Regions from separate parts of the Pseudomonas sp. T1.Ur genome, predicted to be linked through region 1. Evidence: predicted binding sites of a transcription regulator. Region 1 holds the regulator's gene; each other region holds the start of a gene.
What was found. The regulator sigma-54, encoded in region 1, starts transcription at its own class of promoters, with help from an activator protein. The targets are predictions, from matches to a motif close to ANTGGCATNNANNTTGCTNT.
Positions count from the first base shown of each region.

Region 1 (3,820 bases):
AGGACCGCGTTGTCCTGATCGACCGCGCCAAGGTTGTCGACAAGGACAACAACGTGACCCAAGGCGAGAAAATCGTCTATGACACGGTCAAGAAACTGGCCAGCGCGGGTCGTGCCACTGGCAGCAAGGTCACCGAGGCGCGTCCGCGTATCGACATGGTGATCCAGCCGAAAAAGAAAACCGACGAGCAAAAGGCCCAGTAATGGCAACTCTGAAAGCCCAACACCTGGCCAAGAGCTACAAGAGCCGCCAGGTTGTGCGCGATGTCAGCCTGTCCATCGAGAGCGGCCAGATCGTTGGCCTGCTCGGCCCCAACGGCGCGGGCAAGACGACCTGCTTCTATATGATCGTCGGCCTGGTCCAGGCCGATCAGGGCCGCGTCCTGATCGACGACCTGGACGTCAGCCACCAGCCGATGCACGGCCGGGCGAAGGCCGGGATCGGCTATTTGCCGCAAGAAGCGTCGATCTTCCGCAAACTGTCGGTTGCCGACAACATCATGGCCATCCTCGAGACCCGCAAGGAACTCGACAAGGCCGGCCGTCGACAGGAGCTGGAAAGCTTGCTGCAGGAATTCCACATCAGCCACATTCGCGACAACCTGGGCATGAGCCTGTCCGGTGGCGAACGTCGCCGCGTGGAAATCGCCCGTGCCCTGGCCACCGCGCCGAAATTCATCCTCCTCGACGAACCGTTCGCCGGCGTGGACCCGATTTCGGTGGGCGACATCAAGCAGATCATCCACCACCTCAAGGCCAAGGGGATCGGCGTGCTGATCACCGACCACAACGTGCGCGAGACACTGGATATCTGCGAGACGGCCTACATTGTCAATGACGGCCAGCTGATTGCCGAAGGTGACTCCGCGACCATCCTGGCCAATGAACTGGTCAAGGAAGTGTACCTGGGTCACGAGTTTCGCCTGTAAGCACAGATGTCTGGTGCATCGCCCGGGCGTCGCCAATTTTATTGTGGCGACGCTCTAGGCAAACACCTCAGTTTCAGGCATATAATTTGCTTAAGTTTGGCGCTCCGGCGCCCTTGTAGTGGATGGCGCATGTGCGCCGGCGAATAAGGTGTTAAGCCCCTGCCATGAAACCATCGCTAGTCTTGAGAATGGGCCAGCAGCTGACGATGACGCCGCAGCTGCAACAGGCCATCCGCCTGCTCCAATTGTCGACCCTGGACCTGCAACAGGAAATCCAGGAGGCCCTGGAGTCCAATCCGATGCTCGAACGCCAGGAAGAAGGCGACGACTTCGACAACTCCGATCCGCTGGCCGACAACGTCGAACAGAAAACCCCTGCCGAAATCCCGGAACCGTCCTATCAGGAAGCCGCCCCGACGGTGGATAACATCGAGGACGGCGAGTGGAACGAACGCATTCCCAACGACTTGCCCGTGGATACGGCATGGGAAGACGTCTACCAGACCAGCGCCAGCAGCCTGCCAAGCGGCGATGACGATGAGTGGGACTTCACCACCCGCACCTCCGCCGGCGAAAGCCTGCAAAGCCACTTGCTGTGGCAACTGAACCTGGCGCCGATGTCCGACACCGATCGCCTGATCGCCGTGACCCTGATCGATTGCATCAACAACCAGGGCTACCTGGACGAGACACTCGAAGAAATTCTCGAAGCTTTCGACCCCGAGCTCGACATCGAGCTGGATGAGGTCGAGGCGGTCCTGCACCGCATCCAGCAGTTTGAACCCGCCGGCATCGGCGCCCGCAGCCTGGGTGAATGCCTCTTGCTGCAATTGCGCCAGTTGCCCGCCAAGACACCGTGGCTGGCCGAAGCCAAGCGACTGGTCACCGACTACATCGACTTGCTGGGCGGCCGCGACTACAGCCAACTGATGCGGCGCATGAAGCTCAAGGAAGACGAGCTGCGCCAGGTCATCGAGCTGGTGCAAAGTCTCAATCCACGGCCCGGCTCGCAAATCGAATCCACCGAGCCTGAATACGTTGTCCCCGACGTGATCGTGCGCAAGCACAATGATCGCTGGCTGGTGGAGCTCAACCAGGAATCGGTGCCGAAACTTCGGGTCAACGCCCAATACGCCGGTTTCGTGAAACGCGCCGACACCAGCGCCGACAACACGTTCATGCGCAACCAGTTGCAGGAAGCGCGCTGGTTCATCAAGAGCCTGCAGAGCCGCAACGAAACCCTGATGAAAGTAGCGACCCAGATCGTCGAGCATCAGCGCGGCTTCCTGGAGTACGGCGATGAAGCGATGAAGCCGTTGGTCCTGCATGACATTGCCGAGGCAGTGGGCATGCACGAGTCGACGATTTCACGGGTGACCACCCAGAAATTCATGCATACCCCGCGGGGAATCTATGAATTGAAATATTTTTTCTCCAGCCATGTCAGCACCTCGGAAGGCGGCGAATGCTCGTCCACGGCCATCCGCGCGATCATCAAGAAACTGGTCGCCGCGGAAAATCAGAAAAAGCCGTTGAGTGACAGCAAGATCGCTGGTTTACTGGAGGCACAAGGCATTCAGGTGGCCCGCCGTACCGTCGCCAAATACCGCGAATCCCTCGGGATCGCACCTTCGAGCGAACGCAAGCGGTTGATGTAACAGGCCACGCCACAGCGTTCCAGTGGCAGGCAACCCAGCCTGCCGCTTTATGCACTGGCAACGAAGGAGAAGCTGTATGCAAGTCAACATCAGTGGACACCAACTGGAAGTGACCGAACCCCTGCGCACCTACATCGGCGAAAAACTCGACCGATTGGAAAGGCATTTCGACAAGATCACCAACGTGCAAGTCACGATGTGCGTCGAAAAACTGCTGCAGAAAATCGAAGCCACGCTGCATATTCCCGGCGGAGAAGTAGTTGCCAACGCAGAGCACACAGACATGTATGCCGCGATTGACCTGCTGACCGACAAGCTGGATCGCCAACTCAAAAAGCATAAGGAAAAGACCCAGAGCCTCCTCCAGGGCGCAACCGGTCGTTAACCCCCCCAATCCATGATCCGACTAGAAACCATCCTGACCCCCGGCCGTTCCCAAGTGAACGCGCCGGGCGGCAGTAAAAAGAAAGCCCTCGAACAAATCGCCAACCTGATCCACCGCGAAGTGCCGGATCTGGAAATGCAGGATGTCTTCGAGGCATTGGTTGCCCGTGAAAAACTCGGTTCCACCGGTTTTGGCAACGGCATTGCCATCCCCCATTGCCGCCTCAAGGGCTGCGCCTCGCCCATCAGCGCGCTGCTGCACCTTGAAGCCCCCATAGATTTCGACGCCATCGATGGCGCCCCGGTCGACCTGTTGTTCGTCTTGCTGGTCCCGGAGGCCGCGACCGATGCGCACCTGGAGCTGCTGCGCCAGATCGCCAGCATGCTCGATCGCAAGGAAGTACGCGAAAAACTACGCAGCGCCCCAAGCAACGAAGCCTTGTATCAGGTAGTCCTGGACGAGCAGAACGGCCATTAAACATGCGCATGATCATCGTCAGTGGCCGCTCCGGCTCAGGTAAAAGCACGGCCCTCAATGTGCTTGAGGACAGCGGCTACTATTGCATCGACAACCTGCCGGCAGGCCTGCTTCCGGAATTGGCCGAGCGCGCCCTGATCCACACCGAACTCGCGCAACCGCTGGTCGCCGTGTCAATCGACGCCCGTAACCTGCCCAGCCATCTGTCGCGATTTCCGGAATTGCTCGAGGAAGTTCGCAACCGGCATATCCAATGCGATGTGCTGTACCTGGATGCCGACGAAGAAACATTGCTCAAGCGCTTTTCAGAAACCCGTCGACGCCACCCGCTGAGCAACGCCAGCCGCTCCCTGGCTGAAGCGATCCATGACG
Region 1 covers NZ_JAMGSN010000001.1:4,566,690-4,570,509, forward strand. The annotation lists gene lptA (lipopolysaccharide transport periplasmic protein LptA) at 1-203, shown strand, start outside; gene lptB (LPS export ABC transporter ATP-binding protein) at 203-928, shown strand; gene M8Q45_RS20345 (RNA polymerase factor sigma-54) at 1,093-2,586, shown strand; gene hpf (ribosome hibernation-promoting factor, HPF/YfiA family) at 2,663-2,971, shown strand; gene ptsN (PTS IIA-like nitrogen regulatory protein PtsN) at 2,984-3,448, shown strand; gene rapZ (RNase adapter RapZ) at 3,451-3,820, shown strand, end outside.

Region 2 (3,820 bases), 1.3 Mb from region 1:
GTCGTTGTGCTCATAGTCGGCGGTTCCTTGTGGGATCAGCCGATTGAAAAATCGTTCGAAGTCTCGACGTACCGCCGGATCGGCGTTCTCGTTGATGGTCAACGAGGCCGAGGTGTGCTGCAGCCACAGATGCAACAGACCGACACGACACGCCTTGAGTTCAGGCAGGCCGGCAAGCAACTCGTCTGTCACCAGATGAAAGCCCCGGGGCCTTGCCCGCAGGGTTATCAACGTCTGTTGCCACATACAGATCTCCGCACGTTCGGCGCGCATTCTAGCGCGCTCTGGGAAAAAACAAAGGGCCTAATATTCTTGCCCCCATGTAAGCCTTTGGCGGTAGAAAAACCCATGTCGCATACACAACAAAAGGCGTCGGAAAAACCAGCACGCCCTGTGAGCAATGACAAATTCCAGACAAAAAAATGCCCGGCGAACCGGGCATTTTTTTTATGCGCTGCTTACAGGTTGTAACCGCGCTCGTTGTGCTGGGCCAGGTCCAGGCCCACGGCTTCTTCTTCCTCGGAGACACGCAGGCCCATGACGGCGTCCAGTACCTTGAGGATGATGAAGGTGACGATCGCGGTGTAGACCACGGTGAACGCCACGCCCTTGAATTGAACCCACACTTGCGCGCCGATATCGGTCACGGTGCCGAAGCCACCCAGGGCCGGTGCGGCGAACACGCCGGTCAGGATCGCGCCGAGGATACCGCCGATGCCATGCACGCCGAAGGCGTCCAGGGAGTCGTCATAGCCGAGTTTGCGCTTGAGGGTGGTGGCGCAGAAGAAGCACACCACGCCGGCCGCCAGGCCGATAACCAGGGCACCCATCGGGCCCACGGTGCCAGCAGCGGGAGTGATGGCGACCAGGCCGGCCACGACACCCGAGGCGATGCCCAGTGCGCTTGGCTTGCCGTGGGTGATCCACTCGGCAAACATCCAGCCCAGCGCCGCCGCGGCGGTAGCGATCTGGGTGACCAGCATCGCCATGCCGGCGGTGCCGTTGGCGGCAACGGCGGAACCGGCGTTAAAGCCGAACCAGCCGACCCACAGCATGGCCGCGCCCATCAGGGTATAACCCAGGTTATGCGGCGCCATTGGCGTGGTCGGGAAGCCCTTGCGCTTGCCCAACACCAGGCACGCCACCAGGCCGGCGATACCGGCGTTGATGTGCACCACGGTGCCGCCAGCGAAGTCCAGCACGCCCCAGTCCCACAGCAGGCCGCCGTTACCGGACCAGACCATGTGCGCAATCGGCGCATACACCAGGGTGAACCACACGCCCATGAAGATCAGCATGGCGGAGAACTTCATCCGCTCGGCAAACGCGCCGACGATCAGGGCCGGGGTGATGATGGCGAAGGTCATCTGGAAGGTGATGAACACCGCTTCAGGGAACAGCGCCGCCGGGCCGGTCAGGCTGGCTGGCGTGACCCCCGCCAGGAACGCCTTGCCGAAACCACCAATGAAGGAATTGAAGTTGACGACGCCCTGCTCCATGCCGGTGGTGTCGAACGCGATGCTGTAGCCATAGATGACCCACAGGACGCTGATCAGACCGGTAATGGCAAAGCACTGCATCATCACGGAAAGAAGGTTTTTCGACCGGACCATGCCACCGTAGAACAGGGCGAGGCCGGGAATGGTCATGAACAGTACAAGAATCGTGGCCGTCAGCATCCAGGCGGTGTCGCCGGAGTTCAGGACGGGGGCTGCCGCTTCTTCTGCCATGGCCAGGCCAGGCATTGCGAAGGACAACAGGGCTCCTAGCCCTGCGAATTTACGCAGAGTCATATTGTTTTCTCCTGGGGCGTTGGGTTTGGCGGCTTAGATGGCGTCGGTATCGGTTTCGCCGGTACGGATGCGGATAGCCTGTTCCAGATTGACCACAAAGATCTTCCCGTCACCGATCTTGCCGGTGTTGGCGGCCTTGGTGATTGCCTCGATCACCCGGTCAAGATCCTTGTCGTCAATGGCGACATCGATCTTCACCTTGGGCAGGAAATCGACCACGTATTCCGCGCCGCGATACAGCTCGGTGTGACCTTTCTGCCGACCGAAGCCTTTGACCTCAGTAACGGTAATGCCCTGCACGCCGATCTCGGACAACGACTCGCGCACGTCGTCCAACTTGAACGGCTTGATGATGGCAGTGACTAGCTTCATGAAACTTTCTCCCGAATTGGTGGACTTGCCCCAGGAAAACAAACCCGACTCAAGTCTAAGCGCAGTGCCTGGCTTTGTAACGCGTCGTCGGCCCAAGTTGCCCGACAGGTGCCAGTTAACCGATCCTGACGAAACTCCCCGTTTCGCCTGCTGCACTGCATTCGTCACAGCGACTGCATCAGTGCATGGGTCATCAGCCTCTAAGCAGAAACCTTGCCATCTGTGCCCAACCCTCCTGATTTCAATCCCTTACCCGCTGCATGAGCCGGTGTCACGCCACCCAGCGCAACGATACGCACAACAACGGTGCGACAGCGCCCGGCCCCGTGCGCGAAAAGCGTGCATCCCTGCCTGGCGAATTGACTATAGACACTGCGTGATACACTGCCCGCCATTGTTTTCCAGGACACCCTGCCATGCTTGCGCCCAAAGACCTCCTCGACGCCCTGAGCGGCCATGCCTCCCGTTTGTTGAGTGGCGACACGCCGCTGCCCAAAAGCGAAATCGAAAGCCAGTTCAAGGCCCTGCTGCAAAGCGGCTTCAGCAAGCTGGACCTGGTCAGCCGGGAGGAATTCGACAGCCAGATGGTCGTGCTGGCGCGTACACGGGCCAGGTTGGAAAGCCTCGAGGCAAAAGTGGCCGAGCTGGAAGAGCGACTGGCTTCGACGTCGCCGTAAGCGACCTCAGCCTTGGGCAACCTTTCGCGATTGCCCGGGGACCGGCGTGATCGGCAACTCCAGGATGAAAAGCGCCCCCTTGCCCTCCCCCGCGCTGCGCACCGTCAGGTCGCCGCCCATCTCATGGGCGGCCAGGATGCAGCTGTGCAGGCCAAAACCATGACCGTCGGCACGCGTGGTGAAGCCATGCTCGAACACCCGGGCAAGGTTGCCCTCGGTAATGCCTTCGCCGTTGTCCTCCACCTCGATTCGCACACGGGCGTCGTCAACCGCCTTCAGGCGTAACGTGATGTGCGGCGACCGATCCGTGACCGGGACAAGCGCCTGCTTGGCGTTGTTTATCAGGTTGACCAGGATCTGCAGGACCTTGTGCTTGTCCAGCGGCATCATCGGCACATCGTCAAGTTCCTGGACCAGCGTCACCTTGTGCCGCACCAGGGACACCCCGCTGATGCGCACCACATCCTCCACCAACTCACGCAGCATGCCCGGTTCCAGGACACTGGAATTACCGGCGTAGGACTGCTGGGTCGCGACGATTTCCTTGATGTGGTCGATTCTGCGGGTCAACTGCGCCAACTCGGCGATCATGGCCTGCTGTTCGATGGCCAGTGCCTCGGCCAACTTGCCGAGATAGTCCGGCAGCGCGCGGCCTTTCGGGTCACTGCTGATGAAATCGCCCAAGTCATCGGGATGCTCCTTCATCAACTGGACGACCTTGGCGACGCCCGGCCCCTTGGAAGAATGGACCTTGTCATACAGGACCTGGGCGGAGACATTGACACTGTTGAGCACGTTACCGACGTTGTGCAGCACGTTGGTCGCGATTTCCGCCATGCCCGCGCGGCGCGCCGTCGTGACCAGTTCGGCCTGCGCCTCGCGCAGCTCGTCGTTGACCCTGGCCAATTGCTGCGGGCTGGGAATCTTCAAGGCAGCGGGCACCAGCCTGATCAACAGGATCGCGGTAATCACCGAGGC
Region 2 covers NZ_JAMGSN010000001.1:5,858,211-5,862,030, reverse strand. The annotation lists gene M8Q45_RS25870 (secondary thiamine-phosphate synthase enzyme YjbQ) at 1-246, opposite strand, end outside; gene M8Q45_RS25865 (ammonium transporter) at 459-1,793, opposite strand; gene glnK (P-II family nitrogen regulator) at 1,827-2,165, opposite strand; gene M8Q45_RS25855 (accessory factor UbiK family protein) at 2,582-2,842, shown strand; gene M8Q45_RS25850 (sensor histidine kinase) at 2,849-3,820, opposite strand, start outside.
Region 2: the regulator sigma-54 is predicted to act here: its motif matches at 2,367-2,386, upstream of glnK (P-II family nitrogen regulator).

Region 3 (3,820 bases), 3.5 Mb from region 1:
TGCTGGTGGTCAACATCGCCTTCGGCGTGATGACCCGGGCGGCCCCGCAGTTGAACATCTTCTCCATTGGCTTCCCGCTGACCCTGGTGCTGGGCATGGTGATTTTCTGGGTCAGCCTCGGGGACATCCTCAACCAGTACCAGCCGCTGGCCACCCAGGCCTTGCAGTTGTTACGCGACATGGCACAGGCGCGCTGAACCATGGCCGAGAGCGAAAGCGGTCAGGACAAGACAGAAGACCCCACGGAGAAGCGCAAGAAAGAATCCAGGGAAAAGGGTGAAATTGCGCGTTCCAAGGAGCTCAACACCCTGGCGATCATGCTCGCTGGCGCCGGTGGCTTGCTGATTTATGGCGGTGGGCTGGCGTTGGATCTGCTGGAAATCATGCGCCTGAATTTCTCCCTGCCTCGAGAAGTGCTGCTGACCCCCGGCGCCATGACGCAATACCTGCTGCATTCGGGCAAGATCGCCATCGTGGCGGTGCAGCCGGTGCTGATCTTCTTGTTGCTGGCTGCTTTCCTGGGGCCTATTTCCTTGGGCGGGTGGTTGTTTTCCGGTAAGACCATGGCGCCCAAGTTCAGCCGAATGAATCCTGCGAGTGGGCTCAAGCGGATGTTCTCCACAACGGCCCTGATGGAGCTGCTAAAAGCGCTTGGGAAGTTTTTCCTGGTTCTTTTCGTGGCGCTGACGGTATTGCAGGCTGATATCGATGACTTGCTGCGCATTGCCCATGAGCCGCTGGAACAAGCCATTATCCACAGCGTGCAACTGGTGGGCTGGAGCACTTTGTGGATGGCCTGTGGCTTGATCCTGATCGCCGCCATCGACGTGCCGATCCAGCTCTACCAAAGCAAGCAGAAGCTGATGATGACCAAGCAGGAAATCCGCGACGAGTACAAGGATCAGGAGGGCAAGCCGGAGGTCAAGCAGCGGATCCGCCAGCTGCAGCGCGAGGTCTCCCAGCGCCGGATGATGGCGGCGATTCCCGACGCCGACGTGGTCATCACCAACCCGACCCACTATGCCGTCGCGCTCAAGTACGACCCGGACAAAGGCAATGCGCCGGTCCTCTTGGCCAAGGGCAGCGATTTCCTGGCGTTGAAGATCCGCGAGATCGCCGTCGCCAACGAAGTGATGCTGCTCGAATCCCCGGCATTGGCGCGGTCGATCTACTACTCCACCGAACTCGACCAGGAGATCCCGGGAGGCCTGTACCTGGCCGTGGCCCAGGTCCTGGCGTACGTCTATCAGATTCGCCAGCACCGCGCGGGCAAGGGCAAGCGCCCCGAACCGCTCAAGGACCTGCCGATCCCGCCGGACCTGCGCCGCGATTCCTGATCCCGGCTAACCCAAGGCCTGTGGGAGCTGATGCTGCTCAATCAAGGCAATCGATGAACCCGTGGCGAGGGAGCTTGCTCCCGCTGGGCCGCGAAGCGGCCCCCAAACCGGCCAAATGGGGCATCAGGCACGCCGCACCCGCCGATTTACGACTGCTTCGCAGCCGAGCGGGAGCAAGCTCCCTCGCCACGGGTTCCCATTCTTCTCAAGTGAACCGTATTACCCTGTGGGAGCGAGCCTGCTCGTGAATGCGGTTTGTCAGCCAACCTTTCTATCGACTGGGTAACCGTATTCGCGAGCAGGCTCGCTCCCACAGGTTGAATGTGCGCCAAGTCGTTCTATTTCAAGCTTTCGCAAAAGTTGGAAAGCTTCTTGCAATACCCCGCCTGCGCCCCCTCCGGGCGTCAAAAGTTTGCTTCACAGGAACGGGGAATATTGGTGGATCGCTCTCAGTTACTCAGCACCGCGCGCAGCAATGTCGTAGACCTCAGCCGGGGTAATCTGGGCGTGCCGCTGTTGCTGCTGGTCATGCTCGCCATGATGATGCTGCCGGTGCCACCGTTCCTGCTGGACGTGTTCTTCACGTTCAACATCGCTTTGTCCATCGTCGTGCTGCTGGTCTGCGTGTACGCCTTGCGGCCGCTGGATTTCGCCGTCTTCCCGACCATCCTGCTGGTGGCGACGCTATTGCGCCTGGCGCTGAACGTGGCGTCCACCCGCGTGGTCATGCTCCACGGCCAGGATGGTCACGCCGCCGCCGGTAAGGTGATCCAGGCCTTCGGTGAGGTGGTGATCGGCGGCAACTACGTGGTCGGTATCGTGGTCTTCGCCATCTTGATGATCATCAACTTCGTCGTGGTGACCAAGGGTGCCGGGCGGATTTCCGAGGTGAGCGCGCGTTTCACCCTCGACGCGATGCCCGGCAAGCAGATGGCGATCGACGCCGACCTCAACGCCGGCCTCATCGACCAGGGCCAGGCCAAGCTGCGTCGCCTGGAAGTGGCCCAGGAAGCCGAGTTCTACGGCTCCATGGACGGTGCCAGCAAATTCGTGCGCGGCGACGCCATCGCCGGCTTGCTGATTCTGTTCATCAACCTGATCGGCGGCATGGCCGTCGGTATCTTCCAGCACGGCATGTCCTTCGGTGACGCCGGCAAGGTCTACGCCTTGCTGACCATCGGTGACGGTTTGGTGGCGCAATTGCCATCACTGTTGTTATCCACAGCCGCCGCCATCATGGTGACCCGCGCTTCGGGCTCCGAAGACATGGGCAAGCAGATCGGCCGGCAAATGTTCGCATCGCCGAAGGCCTTGGCGGTTGCCGCCGGCCTGATGGCGGTGATGGGCATCGTGCCGGGCATGCCGCATATTTCCTTCTTGACCATGGCGGCCCTCGCGGCCGGTGGCGCCTACCTGTTCTGGAAGAAGCAGAACGTGCAGAAGGTCCAGGCGCTGGAAGAGGTCAAGCGCCAGCAGGAACTGCTGCCATCGCCGGCCCGCGCCATGGAAACCAAGGAGCTGGGCTGGGACGACGTGACGCCGATCGACATGATCGGCCTGGAAGTCGGCTATCGCCTGATCCCATTGGTCGACCGCAACCAGGGTGGGCAATTGCTGGCGCGGATCAAGGGCGTGCGCAAGAAGCTGTCCCAGGACCTGGGTTTCCTGATGCCGACCGTGCATATCCGCGACAACCTCGACCTGGCGCCGAGCGCCTATCGCCTGACGCTCATGGGCGTGATCCTGGCCGAAGCCGAGATCTACCCGGACCGCGAGCTGGCGATCAACCCGGGTCAGGTCTACGGTTCGCTCAACGGTATTACCGCCAAGGATCCGGCTTTCGGCCTGGAAGCGGTGTGGATCGAAATCAGCCAGCGCGCCCAGGCCCAGTCCCTCGGCTATACCGTGGTGGACGCCAGCACGGTGGTGGCGACCCACTTGAACCAGATTCTGTACAAGCATTCCAGCGAGCTGATTGGTCACGAAGAAGTCCAGCAACTGCTACAAGTACTGGCCAAAGGCTCGCCGAAGCTGGCTGAAGAGCTGGTGCCGGGCGTGGTTTCGCTGTCGCAGCTGCTCAAGGTGTTGCAGGCGCTGTTGGCTGAACAGGTACCGGTACGCGACATCCGCAGCATTGCCGAAGCGATCGCCAACAACGCTTCGAAGAGTCAAGATACCGCCGCCCTGGTGGCTGCGGTGCGGGTCGGCGTATCCCGTGCAATCGTCCAAAGCATTGTAGGCACTGAGTCTGAGCTGCCTGTGATCACTCTGGAACCAAGGTTGGAACAGATATTGCTCAATAGTCTGCAGAAGGCAGGACAAGGCTCGGAAGAGGGTGTCCTGCTGGAGCCAAGCATGGCCGAGAAGCTGCAACGTTCGTTGATCGACGCAGCCCAGCGGCAAGAGATGCAAGGCCAACCGGTGATCCTGCTGGTGGCCGGTCCGATTCGCGCGATGCTCTCGCGATTCGGGCGCCTCGCGGT
Region 3 covers NZ_JAMGSN010000001.1:1,079,928-1,083,747, forward strand. The annotation lists gene fliR (flagellar biosynthetic protein FliR) at 1-197, shown strand, start outside; gene flhB (flagellar biosynthesis protein FlhB) at 201-1,337, shown strand; gene flhA (flagellar biosynthesis protein FlhA) at 1,776-3,820, shown strand, end outside.
Region 3: the regulator sigma-54 is predicted to act here: its motif matches at 1,697-1,716, upstream of flhA (flagellar biosynthesis protein FlhA).

Region 4 (3,820 bases), 640 kb from region 1:
TCAAAATGACGCCCATATGACTGTTATCGACTTTGCCGAGAATCTCGCCCAGGACTTCTTCGAACGGCACGCTCACAAATAACACGCGCTGGGAGCTGCCGTACTTCTTCCAGATGAAGTGCGCCACTTCCATCACGCCCAGTTCGTGAGCACGTCCGCCGAGGTTGAAGAAGCAGAAATGGCTCATCAGGCCGCGACGCATGATCTGGTAGGCGGCGACGGTGGAGTCGAAGCCACCGGACATCAACACCAGGGTCTGCTCCAGCGAACCCAGCGGGTAACCGCCGATGCTGTCGTGCTGGCTGTGGATCACGAACAACCGCTGGTCGCGAATTTCGATGCGCACTTCGATCTGCGGGTCTTTCAGCGAAATACCGGCGGCGCCGCACTGCCGGCGCAACTGGCTGCCGACATAACGTTCCACGTCCATCGAACTGAACGGGTGCTTGCCGGCGCGCTTGCAGCGTACCGAAAAAATCTTGCCGGCCAGCGCATCACCATAATGGAGCATGCATTTGGCGAGGATGTCGTCGAAGTCACCCAGCGGATATTCGTCGACCTGAAGAAAATGCGCGATGCCTGGCATGCAGCTCAGGCGCTCGGTCATTTCCTTCAGCAGCTTGGGCTCGCTGACACGGGTTTCCAGTTCGAGGTTGTCCCACACGCCATTCACCACCACGGCCGGGTCCAGGTCACGGAGCACGGCACGGATGTTCTTGGCCAACTGGCGGATGAAACGCATCCGTACCGGGCGGCTCTTGATGGTGATCTCGGGAAAGACTTTTACGATTAGTTTCATGAAAACAGCGCGCGAACGGCCAGCCGAAAAAGGGGGGCGCGGATTATAGCGGAAATTGCTCAAGGTTTAACCAGTTAATGTGCAGATGGTTTTGCATGCACCAAAACGGGTCATTATCGATTGACGGCGCCACATTGCAGTGCGTTATTGTCTGACAATCCTGGATTAACGCCTTTAAAAGCGTGGATTTGGTGCAAAAAACCCATGGTGGGGCACTGGCATGCAATTTGCTCCCTTGTGAGGCAGGTTGCCTTGGCAGAGTATTCGCGCCGGCATCACCCATATCTAAGGGCACTCCACTACCCGCCCGAAGCCACCCGGAGGACATATGTCGAAGTCGGTTCAACTCATCAAAGATCATGACGTCAAGTGGATTGATCTGCGCTTCACTGACACCAAAGGCACTCAACATCACGTGACCATGCCGGCCCGTGATGCGCTGGACGACGAATTCTTCGAAATCGGCAAGATGTTCGACGGTTCCTCCATCTCCGGCTGGAAAGGCATCGAAGCCTCCGACATGATCCTGATGCCGGACGACAGCACTGCCGTCCTGGACCCGTTCACCGAAGAGCCGACCCTGATCCTGGTCTGCGACATCATCGAACCTTCGACCATGCAAGGCTATGACCGCGACCCACGCGCCATCGCCCACCGTGCCGAGGAATACCTGAAGTCCACCGGCATCGGCGACACCGCTTTCTTCGGTCCAGAGCCTGAGTTCTTCATCTTCGACTCGGTCAAGTTCAAGTCCGACATCTCCGGCTCCATGTTCAAGATCTTCTCCGAACAAGGTTCGTGGATGTCCGACCAGGACGTGGAAGGCGGCAACAAAGGCCACCGTCCAGGCATCAAGGGCGGCTACTTCCCGGTTCCACCGTTCGACTTCGACCACGAAATCCGTACCTCCATGTGCAACGCACTGGAAGAAATGGGCCAGACCGTCGAAGTTCACCACCACGAAGTGGCGACTGCCGGCCAGAACGAAATCGGCGTGAAATTCAACACGCTGGTGAAGAAGGCTGACGAAGTACAAACCCTGAAGTACTGCGTACACAACGTTGCCGACGCCTACGGCCGTACCGCGACCTTCATGCCGAAGCCTCTGTACGGCGACAACGGTTCGGGCATGCACGTGCACATGTCGATCTCCAAGGACGGCAAGAACACCTTTGCTGGCGAAGGTTATGCCGGCCTGTCGGACACCGCCCTGTACTTCATCGGCGGCATCATCAAGCACGGTAAGGCCCTGAACGGCTTCACCAACCCGTCGACCAACTCCTACAAGCGTCTGGTGCCAGGCTTCGAAGCCCCGGTGATGCTGGCCTACTCGGCTCGCAACCGCTCCGCCTCGATCCGTATTCCTTACGTGAACAGCCCGAAAGCCCGCCGTATCGAAGCGCGCTTCCCGGATCCGGCTGCCAACCCATACCTGGCCTTCGCTGCACTGATGATGGCCGGCCTGGACGGTATCCAGAACAAGATCCACCCTGGCGATGCCGCTGACAAGAACCTGTATGACCTGCCGCCTGAAGAGGCCAAGGAAATCCCACAGGTTTGTGGCAGCCTGAAAGAAGCCCTGGAAGAGCTGGACAAGGGCCGTGCGTTCCTGACCAAGGGCGGCGTATTCAGCGATGACTTCATCGACGCTTACATCGCACTGAAAAGCGAAGAAGAAATCAAGGTTCGCACCTTCGTACACCCACTGGAATACGAGCTGTACTACAGCTGCTGATCCAGTAAGCGCCGCCACGCACGGCGTGAGTCAAAGAGAGGCCTCCTTCGGGAGGCCTTTTTCATGGGCGCTGGTTACGTGCATGATGATGCGCCGCCCCCCCCTCACAAGACGAGATTGCCAATGACTTCCCGCTTGAAGATTTGCCTCGCCCTGTCTGCAGCACTGCTATGTTCCACAGCCGAGGCCAACAACGCCCCCGAAGCCCTGACCCCGCTGCTCAATGCCATCGGCGAACGCCTGCTGATCGCCGATCAAGTGGCGTTGAGCAAATGGGACAGCGGCAAACCCGTGGAAGACCGTCAGCGCGAACGTGAAGTCATTGCCGGCGCCGTGGCCCAGGCGCCTGCCTACAAGCTGAGCGGTGAAACCGTGGAAGCGTTTTTCGCCGCCCAGATAGAGGCCAACAAATTCATCCAATACGTCAACTTGTCCGACTGGGCCCTGGAGGGCAAGGCGCCGGATCTGCCGCGCCCGGACCTGGTGGACGAGATCCGCCCCAAACTTGACCGCCTGCAAAAGCGCCTGCTGCAGCAACTGGCCGACTTCGCGCCCTACCGCACCGACCCGCAGTGTCCGCAATGGCTGGCCCGCGCCACTCACCACAACAAGCAGCACCCGATACACCGGCTGGCCCTGATCCGGGCAACCGGCGGACTGTGTCTCTCTCCGAAATCCTGAGCCCCCCCCTTCCCCCTGTGGGAGCGAGCTTGCTCGCGATGAGGCCAGTCTATCCAACACCTCATTGCCTGACACACCGCCATCGCGAGCAAGCTCGCTCCCACAATGGTTTTGCATCGGGCACAAGATGGGTGCTCACAGCAAATCCCCTGTGGGAGCAGCACAACAACTTGGGCCAACCATCCGCCCTGGCCTATGCTGCACCCATCACTTTTAGTTTTCGGTCGATTTTTCCATGGGTCGCAGTTTTTCAATCCTGCTCTTATTGCTGCTGGCGCTGCCCGCCGCCGCGCAGATCTACAAATACACCGACGCCGACGGCAACACCGCCTACAGCAACCAGCCCCCCGACGGCGTGCCGGCCCAGGCCGTGGAACTGCCGCCGCTCAACAGCGTTGAACTCCAGGCGCCGGCCAATCCCGATACTTCCCCGACGCAGGAAGACAACAACGCGCCGCGCAAAACCTACGAACAGCTGGAACTGACCGACATCCCCACCGAAGAGGCCCTGCGCGCCAACAACGGCACCTTCACCGTCGGCGTTAGGTCGCAACCGCGCCTGCAGGGCCCACATCTGTTCAGGTTGCTGCTCGACGGCCAACCTT
Region 4 covers NZ_JAMGSN010000001.1:5,203,715-5,207,534, forward strand. The annotation lists gene thiI (tRNA uracil 4-sulfurtransferase ThiI) at 1-799, opposite strand, end outside; gene glnA (type I glutamate--ammonia ligase) at 1,128-2,534, shown strand; gene M8Q45_RS22945 (chorismate mutase) at 2,658-3,215, shown strand; gene M8Q45_RS22950 (DUF4124 domain-containing protein) at 3,451-3,820, shown strand, end outside.
Region 4: the regulator sigma-54 is predicted to act here: its motif matches at 1,014-1,033, upstream of glnA (type I glutamate--ammonia ligase).